Regions from separate parts of the Sinorhizobium sp. CB7 genome, predicted to be linked through region 1. Evidence: riboswitches for the same ligand, from Rfam matches in the RefSeq annotation. Region 1 holds a riboswitch; each other region holds the start of a gene.

The links. Region 1 has a riboswitch for cobalamin ahead of bluB (5,6-dimethylbenzimidazole synthase). Riboswitches for the same ligand answer to the same signal wherever they lie in the genome.
Region 2: it holds a riboswitch for cobalamin, as region 1 does, so the genes downstream of both, AAE029_RS35715 (ABC transporter substrate-binding protein) here and bluB (5,6-dimethylbenzimidazole synthase) in region 1, are expected to answer to the same signal.
Region 3: it holds a riboswitch for cobalamin, as region 1 does, so the genes downstream of both, AAE029_RS16035 (CbtB-domain containing protein) here and bluB (5,6-dimethylbenzimidazole synthase) in region 1, are expected to answer to the same signal.
Region 4: it holds a riboswitch for cobalamin, as region 1 does, so the genes downstream of both, cobU (bifunctional adenosylcobinamide kinase/adenosylcobinamide-phosphate guanylyltransferase) here and bluB (5,6-dimethylbenzimidazole synthase) in region 1, are expected to answer to the same signal.

Annotation. Positions count from the first base shown of each region.
Region 1 covers NZ_JAULLL010000002.1:377,185-381,393, forward strand. Annotated here, with positions in the region: partial or broken gene AAE029_RS05965 (ankyrin repeat domain-containing protein) at 1-1,652, shown strand, start outside; cobalamin riboswitch at 1,700-1,913, shown strand; gene bluB (5,6-dimethylbenzimidazole synthase) at 1,956-2,642, shown strand; gene AAE029_RS05975 (DUF2865 domain-containing protein) at 2,754-3,833, opposite strand; gene AAE029_RS05980 (acyl-homoserine-lactone synthase) at 3,997-4,209, opposite strand, start outside.
Region 2 covers NZ_JAULLL010000040.1:13,488-17,696, reverse strand. Annotated here, with positions in the region: gene aztD (zinc metallochaperone AztD) at 220-1,437, shown strand; cobalamin riboswitch at 1,476-1,712, shown strand; gene AAE029_RS35715 (ABC transporter substrate-binding protein) at 1,960-3,009, shown strand; gene AAE029_RS35710 (FecCD family ABC transporter permease) at 3,084-4,049, shown strand; gene AAE029_RS35705 (ABC transporter ATP-binding protein) at 4,046-4,209, shown strand, end outside.
Region 3 covers NZ_JAULLL010000008.1:13,319-17,527, reverse strand. Annotated here, with positions in the region: gene AAE029_RS16050 (aldo/keto reductase family oxidoreductase) at 19-912, shown strand; gene AAE029_RS16045 (hypothetical protein) at 1,028-1,309, opposite strand; gene AAE029_RS16040 (CbtA family protein) at 1,312-2,034, opposite strand; gene AAE029_RS16035 (CbtB-domain containing protein) at 2,047-2,232, opposite strand; cobalamin riboswitch at 2,407-2,625, opposite strand; gene AAE029_RS16030 (hypothetical protein) at 2,668-2,910, opposite strand; gene AAE029_RS16025 (cytochrome c) at 2,940-3,854, opposite strand; gene AAE029_RS16020 (cytochrome c) at 4,089-4,209, opposite strand, start outside.
Region 4 covers NZ_JAULLL010000002.1:262,866-267,074, forward strand. Annotated here, with positions in the region: gene AAE029_RS05420 (cobyric acid synthase) at 1-43, shown strand, start outside; gene AAE029_RS05425 (chloride channel protein) at 48-1,838, opposite strand; cobalamin riboswitch at 2,017-2,416, shown strand; gene cobU (bifunctional adenosylcobinamide kinase/adenosylcobinamide-phosphate guanylyltransferase) at 2,568-3,092, shown strand; gene cobW (cobalamin biosynthesis protein CobW) at 3,098-4,147, shown strand; gene cobN (cobaltochelatase subunit CobN) at 4,157-4,209, shown strand, end outside.

The DNA.
Region 1 (4,209 bases):
TCCGGTGATGCGTCGGCCCGCGCTCGCGTTGAATCCTATTTCTCCAAAATCGAGGACGTCGGACTGCAGGACGTCCAGCTTGTCATCGCCCGTGAACATGGCTTTTCGAGCTGGACCAAGCTCAAGGCCCATTTCGACAGGATCAGTCCCGACGAACTGCCGCGCGATCAGCTCGCCAATCACTTTCTCTCGCTTGCGACGGTTTCCTATTTCGCCCGCATTTCCGCCGATCCAGCCCGTTTCGAGGCAGCTCTCCGCCTGCTGCAGGACCACCCCGTCATTGCGGACGAGAACATTCATGTCGCGGCTGCCATCGGCGACGCCACGCGCGTTGCCCGCTGGCTTGACCGCCAGCCGCAGCTTCTCGACCGCAAGGGCGGACCTTATGATTGGCCACCGCTGCTCTATGCCGCCTATGCGCGTGTGCCGGGTCGCTCAAGCCTTCCGGCAGCACGACTGCTGATCGAACGCGGCGCCAGTCCCAACGCCTTCTACCTCGATGACGGACAATATCGTTTCACGGCGCTAACTGGCGCCTTCGGCGAGGGGGAAGCGGGCAAGCTGCGTCAGCCCGAACATCCGGATTGCATCGCTTTCGCGCGCATCTGCTCGATGCCGGTGCCGATCCGAACGACAGCCAGGCGCTTTATAATCGCATGTTCGAACCGGATAATTCATGTTTGAAATTGCTTCTCGAATACGGGCTCTCGGCTCAGCATCGCAACAATTGGCTGGTGCGGACAGACGGAAAATTCGTGGAGAATTCGCAGACCGTGTTCGACTACCAGCTCGCCTGGGCACTGGAAAAACGCATGCCCGAGCGCGTCAGGCTGCTGGTTGAACACGGCGCCGATGTCATCAGACCGGTCAACGGACGGACGCCTTTCGAATGGGCCCAGCTCGGCGGCGACCGGGAGCTGGCGTTGTATCTCGTGAGAAAGGGAGCAGTTGCGGTCCGACTGAAGCCAGAAGACCAGCTCCATATTTCGATCATGAATACGGAACTTCCGATCGAAGAGGTGGTCGGGATGATGCGGGAGCTCACCAGTCCGGCGCAGATGCAACGCGTCCATCCAGCAATGCTGCATGAAGCGGTCGCCGACAACGCTTTCGAACCGGTCAGACGCATGCTGACGCTCGGTTTCGATGTCAACGCCATGACGAGCCGAGCGCCGCTACATGAGGCAGCCCTGCATGGCCATATCGAGATGGCAAAGCTCCTGATCGAGCATGGCGCCGATACGAAAATCCGCGATCCTTACCACTATGCGCCGCCGATTGGTTGGGCCGAGTACAACGGCCAGCCGGACATGGTCAACTTTCTTAGAGATCAGTCGCTCGATATCTTCGCTGCGGCTGCCTATGGCATGATGGATCAGCTCACTGCGTTGCTTGACGCCGATCCGTCACTGATGGAGAGAACATTTGGAAGCTTCCGGCCCAGCGGCAGAGCGGATCCGGATCGCGACTGGCTCACTCCGCTCGGCTTTGCCGTTCTCAACGGCCGCTTCGAGGTAATCCATTTCCTGATGAAGCGAGGTGCCGATCCCACGATCAGGAATACATCCGGCCGTTCGCTGAAGCATGTGGCACGGGAAATGGGCGATGAAGCGCTCTTCTCGATTCTTGACGGCCACACACCGATGACGTGAGCCTCGGCCGGCGCCTTGCGATCCGCTTGCTTTCTGCGAGCGCATCGCGCATACCGGTGGGGTCAGGTGCCCGCGCAAGCGGGAGAATCGGGAATCCGGTGAAAATCCGGAACGTGCCCAACGCTGTATGGCGGATGCCTGCCGCAGGATTGAGCTTTCTCAAGCTCTTTTCAGATGGTTGCCACTGGTTCCTGAACCGGGAAGGCAGCGGCGGGCAGAGGAAGCCTAGTCAGAAGACCGGCCTGGCGAGATAGGCTGACCCGCGTGGACGGCGGGGAGGTCAGCATTGTTGGGGAGTTGACGATGCGACCAGAATCTGCGGACTTTCTTGTCCGTGCGGAAGCTTTTTCCGTCACTGAACGTGAGGCTGTATACCACGCCATTGAAACACGGCGGGATGTCCGTGACCAGTTCCTGCCTGATCCCTTGCCCGATGACTTGGTGAACCGGCTTCTCCAGGCGGCGCACAACGCACCTTCCGTCGGCTTCATGCAGCCATGGAACTTCATCCTCGTGCGCGATGCAGACGTGCGTGAGAGAGCCTGGCAGGCCTTCGACCGGGCGAACCGCGAGGCGGCGCTGATGTTCGAGGAAGAACGGCGCGAGACCTATCGCTCCCTGAAACTCGAAGGCATCCGCAAGGCGCCGCTCAGCATCTGCGTCACCTGCGATCCGGATCGCGGCGGCAAGGTCGTGATCGGGCGGACCCACAATCCGCGCATGGATGTCTATTCGACGGTCTGCGCCATTCAGAACCTATGGCTGGCGGCCCGCGCCGAAGGGGTTGGGGTTGGCTGGGTCAGCATTTTTCATAACAGCGACATCCGTAATATCCTCGGCATTCCAGAAAGGATCGAGATTGTTGCCTGGCTCTGTGTTGGATATGTCGATAAGCTTTACAGCGAACCGGAACTGGCAGTGAAGGGCTGGCGGCAACGTCTGCCGCTCGAAGAACTGGTCTTCAGCGAGCGCTGGGGAAACACTCCCTGAGCTGTTTGCCTATAGCGTTTCAGCTTTTCATGGAGGCGCAGAACCGCTCTAACTTTTTATTTTTGCGCAATTCCGGACGGAAAACCGCTTCGCACTTTTCCTGGAACTGCTCTATTGCTGCGGCTGCGGGCCGGGAAGGGCCGGTTTTTTCAGGTCGATCTTCCCTTGGGCGTCGTCGAGGAATTGTGGACCGACCTGGCGGACCTTGTTTGCTGCCGGGTCGTAAGGTCGCTCCGGTGGCGGTGCTGGCGAATTGAGCGCCGTGGTCGACGTCGGCTGGGATTTCTTCGTTTCTATCCTGGTGACCGAACTTTCCGGTGTCGACGCCTGTTCGCCGTTGCGCCGCAACTGCTCGTAATAGGCCGAGAAATTGCAGGTGCAGGACGATTTTTCTCCCGGAGGCCGGTTTCGATAGGCAAAAGCGTTGGGCATTGCGCTATAGGGGGCACCGGTCGAAACCGAAACCATGTCGTCCGCCTCCTGAGTGGAGAGGACCCGATAGAAAAGCTCCGTTTGAACGCCCGGACACATCCGTGCGCAAGTTTCCGCGTCCCGCTGGAAATCATTAGGCCCCGCATGGGATGAGAGCGGAAAGAACCCGCCGTCACAGGTTCTCACGCAGACGGTGCTGACATCGGCGGGATATTCGCGTGGGTCAGAATAATTCCCGATGTCGCGAGGATCACTGCCCATCGGCGGAATGAAAGTCTCCTGCGGCATCCGTCGGCCGATGTCCCGGTCAGGGTCAATGAGTGCATCGGGCGTCACAATGCTGGCTTCATTGCAGCCGTTTTCCTCCAGCGAGGCGAGCAGATGGCGCCGGAGCCCGTCATCCGGACGACTGGTCAGATTGATCTGGTTCCGCCTGTCGATCAGGTAGCGGATATTGTCGCGCATGCGATCAAGTGCGGCCTGCAGTTCCTCGCACATTGGGGCGTTCTCGCCGTTGACAATGACGAAGCTGCCGCCCGAGCAGCCGTAATCGCGCAGATCGTTCTGCACCTTGCGCATTTCGAGGTTCTGCTGGGCGATTGCATTTGCGTATTGCCGCGTTTCGGGATTGTTGCCGACGACTTCGCGAAGATCCGCCAGACGCGCCCTCAGATCGTCACAGAGCGCGCTTGTCTGCGCTGCCGCGGGTGCTGCAAGGAGGGGCAGGACGAGAAGAAAGGAAAGGCTCCGGCGTTTCACTGTTTCTTCCTTCGCAGGCGACCGGCGAAAGGTTCCAGCCGGCTCACGGGGCATCAAGACTTAAGTTGGCTATCGTATACAGCTCCAGCCTTAACAAGCCTTTGCAAAAAATTAGAACGGCCGGCGAGAAATGTCCACGACGGACGCTCGCCGGCTGTGCTGATCATGCTGCCCGGGCGAGTTCCAGTGTCGTCTCTCTTGCGAGCAGTTCCCCCTCGATCTCGGCGACGGACTTCATTCTCTCAAGAAGATCCTCCGTGACTTCCCAGGCGATGGCGACGGCGTGGACGGAACCGATCTTCTGCGGATCGCCGATCCGCTCGCCCGGGCATCCCATGCGCCGGAACATACGTTCGAGAAAGACGTCCGTCACCGT
Region 2 (4,209 bases), on a different contig from region 1:
GCAGAACCGCTCTAACTTTCTATTTTTTACGCAATTCCGGACGGAAAACCGCGTTCCGCACCTTTCCTGGAATTGCTCTAGCTCATGCATCAACACGGACAACCTCCGGAAAGCTCACATCTGGCACCTCAAGTTCTAGATTGCGGACCGAGAGACTGGACAGGGTTCGGCAACTTTGATAGCAGACGTAATGTTATTACATATCAAAGGAGAATTTCCATGATATCCAGATCGACAATGGTCGGAAGTATTGCGGCGGCAGGCATTTTGACGGGCTCGGCTTATGCCGAAGAGGAAAGGCAGGCATGGCGTCTGTTCGTTGCCGATCATACCGCTCCGATAGCTCGGTCATTCGATGCTATGACGGGAAGGCAGACTGGCGAGTTCGGGTTGAAGGGATATGCTGCGCTCTCCGCCAGCGGTTCCGGCCGGACCGTTTTTGCCGTCCAAACCGAAGCCGATACCGTCCAGGCGATCAAATCCGGCGTGACGCTTTCCGACCATGGCGAGCATCGCGATCTGGAAATGTCCGAACCCGAGCTGCTACAGGTTGCCTTCGACGGGAAGCGACCGGTCCACGCCGTCATGCATGGCGACGACGTGGTGCTGTTTTACGACCGGGAGGGCAAAGCGAGGCTTCTCTCCGAAGAAGGAATCCTTACGGGCGAGGCGCACCAAAGGACCATCGATGCGACGGCGCCGCACCATGGAGTCGCCGTCCCCATGGGAGAGAACATGCTTGTTTCCGTTCCCGATACCAAGGCGGAGACGAAGCCGGATGAACTGCCGCCGCGTCTCGGTCTGCGCGTTCTCGATGCGAGCGGCGGGCAGATCGGCGAGGTGGAACCCTGCTCGGCGTTGCACGGGGAGGCCTTCTCGGCGAGGCTTGTCGCCTTTGGCTGCGAAGAAGGCGTCCTGATCGCGCGTCCCGGCAAGCAGGGGACCGTGCAACTCAAAATGCTGGAATATGGCGAAGCACTGCCGAAGGGAAAGGTCACCACCTTGCTCGGCAGCAAGGCCATGCAGTTCTTCCTGGGCAATTACGGCGAAGACAAAATTGCCCTGATCGATCCCGAAAGCGCCGAGCCTTACCGCCTTGTAGACCTGCCGACCCGACGCATCGATTTCGCACTCGATCCTGCGCGCATTAAGAACGCCTACGTGCTCACCGAAGATGGGCAATTGCATGTCATCGATATCCTGAATGGGAAAATCCGCGTATCGGCGACGGTCACCGAGCCCTACAGCAAGGACGGCCACTGGCGCGACCCACGCCCCAGGCTTGCGGTGGCCGGCGATGAGGTTGCCATCACCGATCCCCGCCATGGCCTCGTTCGGATGATCGACATCGACACGATGAAGGAGGTCCGCACCATCGCGGTCGAAGGGCAGCCCTTCAGCATCGTCGCCGTTGGGGGATCCGGGACCGTCCATTGACCGCTTGCCTCCCGCGGCTTGACGCGACCGTCGCGCTCGGCGTAACTGAGCGCGACGGTTCCCCGATGACGACTCAGAAGGGATTAATAGGGAACACGGTGCGGACGACCCAAGAGGGACCAAGACCGTGGCTGCCCCCGCAACTGTAAGCGGATTGCCGATCATCCCCGTGGCGCGAGAGCGCCATGCCACTGTGAGCTTAAGCCTCACGGGAAGGCAGATGAACCGGCGCATATCCGCGAGCCAGGAGACCTGCCGTCGAAGAGAGATCCAATTGAACGGGCGGGGTTGCCCGGAACAGGAGACGACATGATTTCTTTTGACGCCATTTTCAGGCGCAGACCCGCCCGCATGAGACGGACCGGATCCTCTTTTTCGACAAAAGATAATCGCTAGCGCGTCTGCCAGTAATCTGGTGGCACAGCTACCGGCACCGCCGCCGATTGAGCGAGCATTTCCCATCAACACCGGAGCGATCGATCCGCAAAGCGGACACGCCTCCGATTTTCAGTGAGCATTGCCATGTTTCCCCATCCTATTATCCGCAAATCCTTGCCGCGCGCCCTGACCTTCGCCCTTGCGGCGCTCGCTTTCGGGGCAGGCTCGTCGGCTACGTCCGCGGCCCCGACGGTCTATCCTCTGACCATCACCAATTGCGGCCGGTCCGTCACCTTCGAGAAGGCGCCCGAGCGGGTCGTGTCGGTCGGCCAGGCCATGACCGAGATCTTACTGTCGCTCGGTCTTGCCGACCGCATCACCGGAACCGCAGTCTGGTTCAGCCCTGTCCTGAAGCAGTTCGAGGCGGAAAACAGCAGGATCAAACGGCTTGCGGACAATGATCCGAGCTTTGAGTCCGTCGTCGGAACTGATCCCGAACTGGTTGCCGCAGAGTTCGAATGGCATGTCGGTCCGAACGGCTCGGTTGGCAGTTATGATCAGTTTTCGAAGCTCGGGATCAACAGCTATGTTGCGCCGGCCGATTGCGCCGCCAAGGACAATTCCGTCGGCGGGGACGGTGTCCGCAAGGAAATGCTGAAGACCGACCTCATCTATCAGGAAATCGCCGAGCTTGCGCAGATCTTCGACGTTCAGGATCGGGGCGATGCCCTGATCGCAGGCTTGAAAGAGCGTGAGGCCAAGGCGATCGCCTCGGTTGCCAATGCGAAGGCGAAGGGCATTCCCGTCGTCTTCTGGTTCTCCAGCAAGGAGGTGGACGGCGAGGCCTATATGGCCGGACGGAACGGAGCGCCCGCCTATATCATGCAGACCCTCGGCGCAAAGAACGTGATCACCACGAACGAGGAATGGCCGATGGTCGGATGGGAAACGATTGCGGGCCTCAACCCTGACATCATCGTCATTGCCGCCATGGACCGCCGTCGCTATGCCGCCGACGATCCGGCGATCAAGGTGAAGTTCCTTAAGACCGATCCGGTCGCAAGCAAGATCGATGCGGTGGAAAAGAAGCATATCATTGTGATGGACTCGCAGGCGATGAGCCCGTCGATCCGCATTGTCGACGGCATCGAGACATTGGCGGAAGGCATCCGGAAATTCGGGCTGGCCCAGTGAGCATCGCAACAACCACGCAACGAAGCGGGTGGGGCGCCTTTGCCGCCCTGTCCGCACTCTCGCTGATCGCCCTGATGCTGGCGATCAGCCTCGCGGTGTCGATCGGCGAAATCGTCATCCCCTTGCAGACGACCGCGGAAGCAATCGCCAATCGGGTCTTCGGTGCGACCTTCACGATCAAGCCGATCCATGAGGGGATCATCTGGGACTATCGCCTGAGCCGGGCGCTGGTTGCCGCGAGCTCCGGTGCGGCGCTTGCGCTGACGGGCGCCATCCTGCAAGCGCTGCTTCGAAATCCCCTTGCCGAACCCTACGTGCTCGGCATCTCGGCGGGTGCTTCGACCGGCGCCGTCGCCATCATGATCCTCGGCGTCGGGGCCGGGGTCATGACCCTTTCGACCGGCGCCTTCATCGGCGCAGTCGCAGCCTTCGTTCTCGTCTCTCTGCTTGCGGCGGGCGCGGGCGGCGGCGCCGACCGGATCATTCTGGCAGGGGTTGCCGGTTCGCAGCTCTTCAATGCGCTCACCTCCTATATCGTCACGACCTCGGCCAATGCCGAGCAGGCAAGGGGCGTGATGTTCTGGCTGCTCGGCAGCCTCAGCGGCGTTCGCTGGCCGGACGTCTTTCTCGCCATGCCGGTTGCCTTTGCCGGCTTCCTCATCTGCATGTTTCATACCCGCGCGCTCGACGCCTTCACCTTCGGCAGCGATTCCGCAGCTTCACTCGGAATTCCGGTCAGGCGCGTGCGCATTGTCCTGCTCGCCCTGACGGCGCTGATGACGGCCACAATGGTCAGCATCGTCGGCTCGATCGGTTTCGTCGGCCTGGTCATTCCGCATGCCGCGCGCTTCCTCGTCGGTCCCGGACATGGCCGTCTGCTGCCGACAACGGCGCTGATCGGCGCGATCTTCATGGTGCTCGCCGATATCGTCTCGCGCACCATCGTCGCGCAGCAGGTCCTGCCGATCGGTGTGGTCACGGCACTCTTCGGCGCGCCGGCTTTCGCCATCATTCTCTACAAAGCCAGGAGGGCGGTTTGAGCATTTCGATCGAGGATGTGCGGTGGGACGCAGGCGGCGCGATGATCGTCAACGGCGTCACCCTGGAAATCGCCAGCGGCAGGACGCTCGGACTGCTCGGTCCGAACGGCTCGGGCAAGTCCAGCCTGCTGCGCCTCATCTGCCGGCTGCGGCAGGTCAA
Region 3 (4,209 bases), on a different contig from region 1:
AACGCACGGAGATCTGTCATGACTAACATCTCGTCCGCCGGTTCTTTTCATCTCGGCAACCGCACGGTTAATCGCATGGGATATGGCGCCATGCAGCTCGCCGGTCCCGGCGTGTTCGGCCCGCCAAAGGATCGGGAAATGGCACTCGCAGTTCTGCGGGAGGCCGTGGGGACTGGAGTAAATCATATCGACACCAGTGACTTCTACGGCCCGCACGTCACCAATCAGCTTATCGCCGAGGCGCTCCATCCCTATCCGGACGACTTGGTGATTGTCACGAAAGTCGGTGCGTCCCGCGGTGACGATGCATCATGGCGCCCTGCCCTCAGCCCGGGCGATCTCGTCCGCCAGGTTCACGACAACCTCAGGAACCTCCGAGTCGAGGTGCTCGATGTCGTCAATCTGCGCGTTCCGGGCACAATACACGAACCAGCGGAGGGGTCGATCGAGGAGCCATTTGCTGTCCTTGCCGAGCTACAACGCCAAGGGCTCATCCGGCAACTCGGCTTGAGCAATGTCACCCTCGCACAAGTCGAAGAAGCGCGTGGCATCGCCGAGGTCGCATGCGTCCAGAACCAATACAATCTCGCGTTCCGCGCCGATGACGGCCTTATCGACACATTGGCGGCGGCCGGCATCGCTTACGTGCCTTTCTGGCCACTGGGTGGCATGACGCCACTTCAATCGTCGATCCTTTCAACGGTGGCGACGCAACTCGACGCCACGCCGATGCAAATCGCCCTCGCCTGGTTGCTGCACCGGGCGCCAAACATTCTCCTCATCCCTGGAACGTCATCGCTGGCGCATCTGAGTGAAAATCTCGCAGCCGCCAAACTGACGCTATCTAACGAAGCGCTCGCCCAGTTGGATGCGATCGGAGAGCAAAAGCCAGAACCTGCCGTGTCTGCTTGAACGCCGCAGCGCGGTGCCTAAAAGTGTGCGCTGTTTCGGGCGACATCCCGCTCCAACTTTTCGATCGAGAGATGGATTCAGATTTCAGGTCGATCCGACCTGAAATCATCCCGATCTAAAGGGTCTTTGCCGCATTGAGCTGCCGGGAAACATCCCTGCTGTTCAAATGAAAACTGCGGCCCGGCGGTATATTTGCAGCCGCAATCTTCGCCGAGGCCGCCGCGTCGAAAGCGACGGAATGCATCGTGAAATAGGCGAGGCAATCCTCTCGTTGCGGCGTGAAGCCGAGCAGGCTGCGAAAGGCCAGCCTGTGAATGACGCAAACGCCGCCGTGATCCACGGCGGCGAATTGCAGAGCATCGATGTCCTCGCGCCATTCGGCGACAAGGCGGGGCAATATCAGGCCTCGAAACGGCGATAGATGCTGCCGCTGAGAGAACCGAGCAGCACCCAGAAAAGCAGGCTCGTCAACACGGCTGCGACGACGAACTGATGCTCCAGCGCCTCCGGCGCCAGCGCATGCTCTCCTTCAGGGGCCGCAGGGGCGCCGATCAGATGCGGCGCGGCGATCAGAACGACAGCGAGCACGGCAGCCCAGGGCTTGCGCTGGAAGGCGATAAGCCCGATGGCGGCGGCGGTCGCGACGGCCGTTCCAACCCACCAGATCTGCCGCTCACCAAGCGGAGCAGCCTGCGTGCCCGGCAGTTCCGGCGGCAGGCCGAGCATCGGCGCCAGCATCACGCAGGCAAATCCGGCAAGCCCCCACAGCAGGCCATCGCGCCATGTAACCGGCTTGCCGCGCAACGCGATGAGGCCCGTTAGAACCAGCGAATAGCCGATCGCGGTCAGGATATTGGCGGCGACCGTGAAGGCGTTGCGCTCGAAGCCGTCGGCCGGCTCCCAGCCGCCTTCCTCATGTTCGTGCGCGGCCACGGCGGTATGATCGTGCGCGGCGGGCGCTGCAGCATCGGCATCGTGCGCGGGTGCTTCGCCAGCCTTCTCATAGACTTCCGCCTTGAGGATAAGCTGGCTCGTGCCGATAAATTGCGCGACGCTGACGGCAACACCGACGATCAGGCCAACAATGACCGATGTGAAGACGATCGAACGGAAAAGCGACATGGCTCTAACCGCTCAGTGGCAGGGAAACGCGTTGGCATGGCGCGTATCATGCGCCGCATTGTGAACGACTTCGAGATGCGAGAAGCCGACGAAACCGACAATGACCAAACCGAAGCAGATGGCGATCACCGACTGCAAAATTTTGCCGGCCTTGACGTCGGTCGTGACGACAGTGGAAGCAGTTTGCTGAACAGGCATGAAACGTCCCCTCATCCAGCGCAGAGATAAATTGATGAGCCGGCGATCTGCGCAAGGCGGCGGCTCCCGAGTGGAATGGTATAGCCTGGAGGGACGAAAAGGCCGCAACGACGGAAATAAGTTGCCGAGAGTGGCAATTTCCATCAGCATCGCAGTCTCGGGACACCCCGCCCGACTTGGACATCATTCAATGGCAGGTCTCCTGGCTTGCGGGTCACAATCCGGAACCGCGCCTTCCCGGTTTAAATACCAGTGGCCGGAATTGGTCCTCGGACTCGCCGCTCACAGTTGCGGGGGCAGCCACGAATCGGGCCCCTCATGGGTCATCCCTATCGTGTTCCCTTTTCATCCCCGAAGCTTGGCTTACGGGGAACCATCGAATGAAGGAACTATCACTCAGCATGCCGGGCGGTGTCAATACGGCCGCTGCGCGTCCTATTCATGCGGCGGCCTCTTTGCCCATTGTTCCAGTGTCATGCGGATGAAGGCGAGAGCGGCGGCACGCGCCTCAGCCAGGTCGCGCGGATCCTTGACATCCTCTGCAAGACGCGTCTCCAGCTTCGCCATGGTGTCCGTCATCCAGCGCGCCATCGGCTCGTTCCCGGCCGCATAGCGCTGCTTCAGGCGGATGAACGCGGCGTCGATGTCCTCGGAAGAGAGCGGTCTGTCAGGTTTCATGCTATCCGCTTTCTTTCTCGAGGAAGGTCCTAGCGCGCCGGGATGGCTTTCAAATAGGCCGCGATCGCGTCACGGTCGGAAGCGGGTAGACGGGCGATATTCTTCTGGACATCGACCATGGAGCCACCGACCGAATCGAAGTCAGGCGTGAAGCCGGTCTCTAGATAGCTCGCGATATCACTCGCGCTCCAGGAGCCAACCGCCTTCGAGCCGGGTGTAATGTCCGGAATACGGCCCCTGCCCTCCGGGTTCGGCGCGCCAGCCAGCCACTGGTCCTTGAGGAAGCCGCCAAGAGCATCGCGCGGCGTATGGCATTCGCCGCAGTGGCCAAGCCCTTCGACGAGATATTGACCATGCTTGACCTTGTCGTCGGCGTCAGCGAGCACAACACGCGGCTGATCATTGAAATAGAGGAATTTCCATCCCCCGAGCGCCAGCCGGATATTGAACGGAAACGGTAGTTCATGAGGCGGCGCCACATTGCTGCTTTTCGGCAGCGTCTTCAGAAAAGCAAAGAGATCGTTGACGTCCTTGTCGCTCATGCGCGTATAGGAGCCGTAGGGAAAGGACGGATAGAGATGCTCGCCGTTCCTGCCGACGCCGCGCTTCATGGCATTGCCGAAGTCGGCCAGCGTCCAGGTACCGATGCCGGCCGTTTCGTCCGGGGAGATGTTTGGAACGTGGAAGGTGCCGAAGGGGCTGTTCAGGGCCAGCCCTCCCGAAAGCACAAGCCGCGCATCGCCCTGGGCGCCGGGCGCCACATGACAGCTGACGCAGCCACCTGCCCAGAAAACCATCTCGCCGTTCTTGACGTCAGGCGCCCCGAGATTGGCCCAATGGCTTTCGGGCAGCGGATCCGGGCGGGTGACGAAATAGAAGGCGCCCGCCCCGATGACAGCGAGACCGACAAGACAGAGCAGCACTTTCGCGACTATCGCAGCCATTGGCTTCCTTCTTAGAAATATCGGAGATCTTTGCGCTGCATAAGATGAGAGAACCGCGCCGGAGGCAAGACCGGCGCGGTACAGATGCGGCGGTGGCGCCGAAACGACCTACCGATCAGCCTCAGAGCCGGATGATTTCAGGTCGAATCGACCTGAAATCTGGATCCGCCTCTAAATCAAAAAGTCAGAGCGGGATGTTGTCCGAAAACCGCGCACACTTTTCGGCATCCCGCTCTAGTCAACTTTGATGCGGTAGTTCTCATGACAGCCGCTGCAGTTGGCGCCAAGTGATTTGACGGCGGCACCGACAGCCGCAGCATCCGCTGGAAGCTGAGCGACCAGGGTCTCTGCGTCG
Region 4 (4,209 bases), 110 kb from region 1:
CAAAGTGCTGAACCGGGATTGGCTGAAGAGCCTGCTGGGCTAGGCCCCTACAGCTCGCCAAAAACCTCGCGCCGTCGCCTGTCCAGTTCCTCACTGTAGCGGCGCAGCGTATGGCTCTCGCTGAGCTGACCGACGACCTTGCGCTCAATCAGATTGTTGACGACCGCAAGCGCTTCGCTTTCCGTCTTGTCGAAGATCGCAGCCGCCTGTTTGGCATTCATTTGCGGCAGCAGAAAATCATTCCGGTATTTGATGAAGTCGGCGAGACTTTGATTTTCTTCATCCTTGTCGACAAGGCCTGCATAGACATCCGGCACAAGGACGATACCGGCATATTTTTCCGAATCATCGAGAAGGATGACGCGCTGGGTGGAACCGATCGGGAACTGCCGGCGGAATTCGGCCACGCTGACATTGGCATTGGCCGTGCGCACGTCGGACCGCATCAGTCTGTTGACCGTCAGATTGCGGATCCAGCCGACATCATGGGCACTGCGGATGCTTTCACCGCGCAGATGGAATCGCCATGTCGCGAACGAGTAGCCGAAGGTTGTCCGGACGACCAGGGACGAGGTGATGACCGAGGCAAGCACCAGCGCGGTAATGGCAAAGTCGCCGGTGATCTCCAAGGCCAGGAACGTCATCGTCAGCGGACCGCCGATGATCGCCACGGCGAGCGAGCTCATCCCAACGACGGCATAGATCACCGGCGTCAGCGTAGCGTTCGCGAAATAGGGAGCCGAATAGGCGAAGAGTTTGCCGAGCAGGGCACCCATGAAGAGCGAGGCGAAGAACAGACCGCCCCTGAAGCCCGAGCCGATCGACACGGCTGATGCGAGCGATTTCAACAGGAAAAGCCCGATCAGCGATGGGATCGCGACATCGCGGGCAAGATTCAGGTGCAGAGCACCGTGGCCCGCCGAAAGGACCTGCGGCGAGATCATGGCGAGCAAGCCGACAACAATGCCTCCGAGCGCCGGACGGAAAGGCGGAGCGATGGAACTCTTGCGCGCCACTTCCTCGACGGCGGATACCGCCTGCATGAGCAGGATGCCGACGCCGGCACAGAAGGCTCCCAGAAGAATTGCGGGCACGTAGTCGGCCGTCGCGACGCTGCCGAATTCTCCGACATCGATCATAAAGTCGCTGCCGGCGAGAAGACGGGCCACGATCGTCGCAATCAGGGCGGAGACGACCACCGGGGTCAGCGACACGATCGTATAGGTGCCGATGATGAGTTCGAAAGCATAAAAGGCGCCCGTCAAGGGTGCATTGAAGGCGGCGGCGATTGCGCCCGCGGCACCGCAGCCAACCAGCGTCCTTAGATCGGCGCGACGCAATTGCAGTTTGTAGCCGACCTTGGAGGCAATGCCGGCGGCGAGCTGGGTGTAACCGGCCTCAAGGCCGACCGAAGCGCCGAAACCGTTGGAAATCACGTTCTGGACTGCGACGAGGATGCTGTCGGTCAGGGACAAACGGCCGCCATGAAGCGCGTTGGCTTCGATCGGGTCAACCATCGGTTTCTTCCGCGTCTTGGCGAGGAGGAAGATCAGCAGGCCAAGGATGATGCCACCCGCGACTGGCGCAACCAACAGCAGAAAGCGGTTATCTATGTCACTTGCACTCAGACGTTCGGCCTCACCGATGCCGAAAATCAGGCTGTGCATCTTCGTCGATACAAGGCTCATGGCGGTCACCGCGAGGCCGGAGGTGACGCCGATAAGGGCTCCGGCGAAGACGAGACCGAGTTCGCTGCGACGGACAAGCGCCCTCAGGCGACCAGGGTCGAAGAGTGTATAGAGGATGCCGAGACGGCGCGGTTCAAATTTCTGCAGCATGGAAAAGATGGGTGATTTGCGTGTCCTGATCCGGAGGCGTTCGCCTCTATAGTCGTTGAACGTCAAAGAATTGCGGCAGAAGACCGGCAAGTTTCTTTTTTTTCTTGCAGGTTTCGTCGTTGGAACATTCGGTGTCGCATAATTGGCGTTGATTGACTTGCGAGAACCGAACGCCTAATCATTGCGGCATACGGATGGTTCCCGAGCGGCGATGTTGTCGCATGGGATGAAAAGGGAATGTGAAGGAGCGGACCCATGCCGGGCGCTCTCATCACAGCCGACCCCGCGACTGTAGAGCGGTCAGGGTCTTCCGTTCGGTTCCTTCGAATTTTCGTCGGCGGCCCGCATGGCGCGGGCGGGCGAGAAGGAGGGGAGCCGGAAAAAGCCACTGGCGTGGCATCATGATCAACCGCGGCGGGACGCCTCTATTTCTACGAATCGTCCGCCTTTTCATGATTGCAAGCCGGGAAGGCGAGGGAGATCCGCTGGTGCACGATCAGGGCGACCCGAAACGGTCTGCCCCGGTCGCGGTGCCTTACCCGCGAGCCAGGAGACCTGCCATGCGTGTCGGGCGGAAGCCCATCGATGGGGAAAATCCCCGCTGCCAGCACGGAGGTTGTCATGGCGCTGAAATTATTCCTGCGTTCGCTTTGCGCGAACGTCCTTCCGTGCTTTCCGGTCGCGTCTCGCGCCGATTTGCGTCCGCTCGTGTAACGACCGGAGCCATTGATGCCATTTCAGTCATCAGGCGCCGCTCTCGTTCTCGGCGGCGCTCGCTCCGGCAAATCCCGCTTCGCCGAATCGCTTGTCATGTCCTCTGGTCCCGAACGCCACTATGTGGCGACCGGCCGCGCCTGGGACGAGGAGATGCGATGCCGCATCGAACAGCATAAGTCCGATCGGGACGCGCTCTGGACGACGCACGAGGAGCCGCTCGATCTTGTGAGTTGTCTGCGCACAATCGATGCCGATGGCAGAGCCATACTCATCGACTGTCTGACGCTTTGGGTCACGAACCTGATGATGGAGGAGCGCAATATGGCGAGTGAATTTGCCGCTCTCATCGAATTCCTGCCGATGGCGCGGGCGCGCCTCGTCTTTGTTTCCAATGAGGTCGGTCTCGGCATCGTGCCGGAAAACCGCATGGCGCGCGAATTTCGCGACCAGGCCGGCCGGCTTCACCAGATGGTCGCCGCAGCAGTGGCCGAAGTCTATTTCGTAGCGGCGGGGCTGCCGCTCAAAATGAAGGGTTGATCCGCATGAACCAGGAAAAGATTCCAGCCACCGTCATCACCGGCTTTCTGGGCGCCGGCAAGACGACGATGATCCGCAACCTGCTTTCCAATACCAACGGCAAGAAGATCGCCCTCATCATCAACGAATTCGGCGATCTCGGCGTTGACGGTGAGGTATTGAAAGGGTGCGGTGCGGAGAACTGCACGGAGGACGACATCATCGAGCTTACCAATGGCTGCATATGCTGCACGGTCGCCGATGACTTCATCCCGACCATGACCAAGCTGCTGGAACGCGAGCGGCGCCCCGACCACATCGTGATCGAGACCTCGGGTCTGGCACTGCCGCAGCCATTGGTCGCCGCCTTCAACTGGCCCGATATTCGCACGCAAGTGACGGTTGACGGCGTCGTTACCGTCGTCGACAGCGCGGCAGTCGCCGCTGGTCGCTTCGCCGACGATCACGATGCAGTCGAATCGCGTCGCGTCGAGGACGATTCCCTCGATCATGAAAGCCCGATCGAAGAGCTGTTCGAAGACCAGCTCACCTGCGCAGACCTTATCGTCCTGAATAAGACGGATCTCATCGACAGCGACGGTCTCGGCCGCGTCCGCGAAGAGGTCGCTTCCCGGATCGCCCGCAAGCCGACAATGATCGAGGCCAGGAATGGCGAAGTGCCTGCCGCCATCCTGCTCGGCCTCGGCATTGGAGCGGAAGCTGATGTCGCAAACCGCAAGTCGCACCACGAGCTGGAGCATGAGGACGGTACGCCGCACGATCACGATGAATTCGACAGCTTCGTCGTCGAGCTCGGTCCGATTGGCGATCCGGCGACCTTTGTCGAAAAGCTGAAGGGCGTGATCGCCGAACATGATGTGCTGCGCCTCAAGGGTTTCGTTGATGTCCCCGGCAAGCCGATGCGCTTGCAGATTCAAGCGGTCGGCAGCCGCATAGACAACTATTTCGATCGGGCCTGGGAACCGGGCGAAGCCCGCGTCACCCGCCTCGTCGTGATCGGCCTACATGAAATGGACGAGGGCGAAGTGCGTAAGGCGATCGAGGGATTGATATAAGATCGGGCAATGCATCTACTTCTAGCCCAGAAAGGGACGATCACTGACGGCGAGGAGGCGGT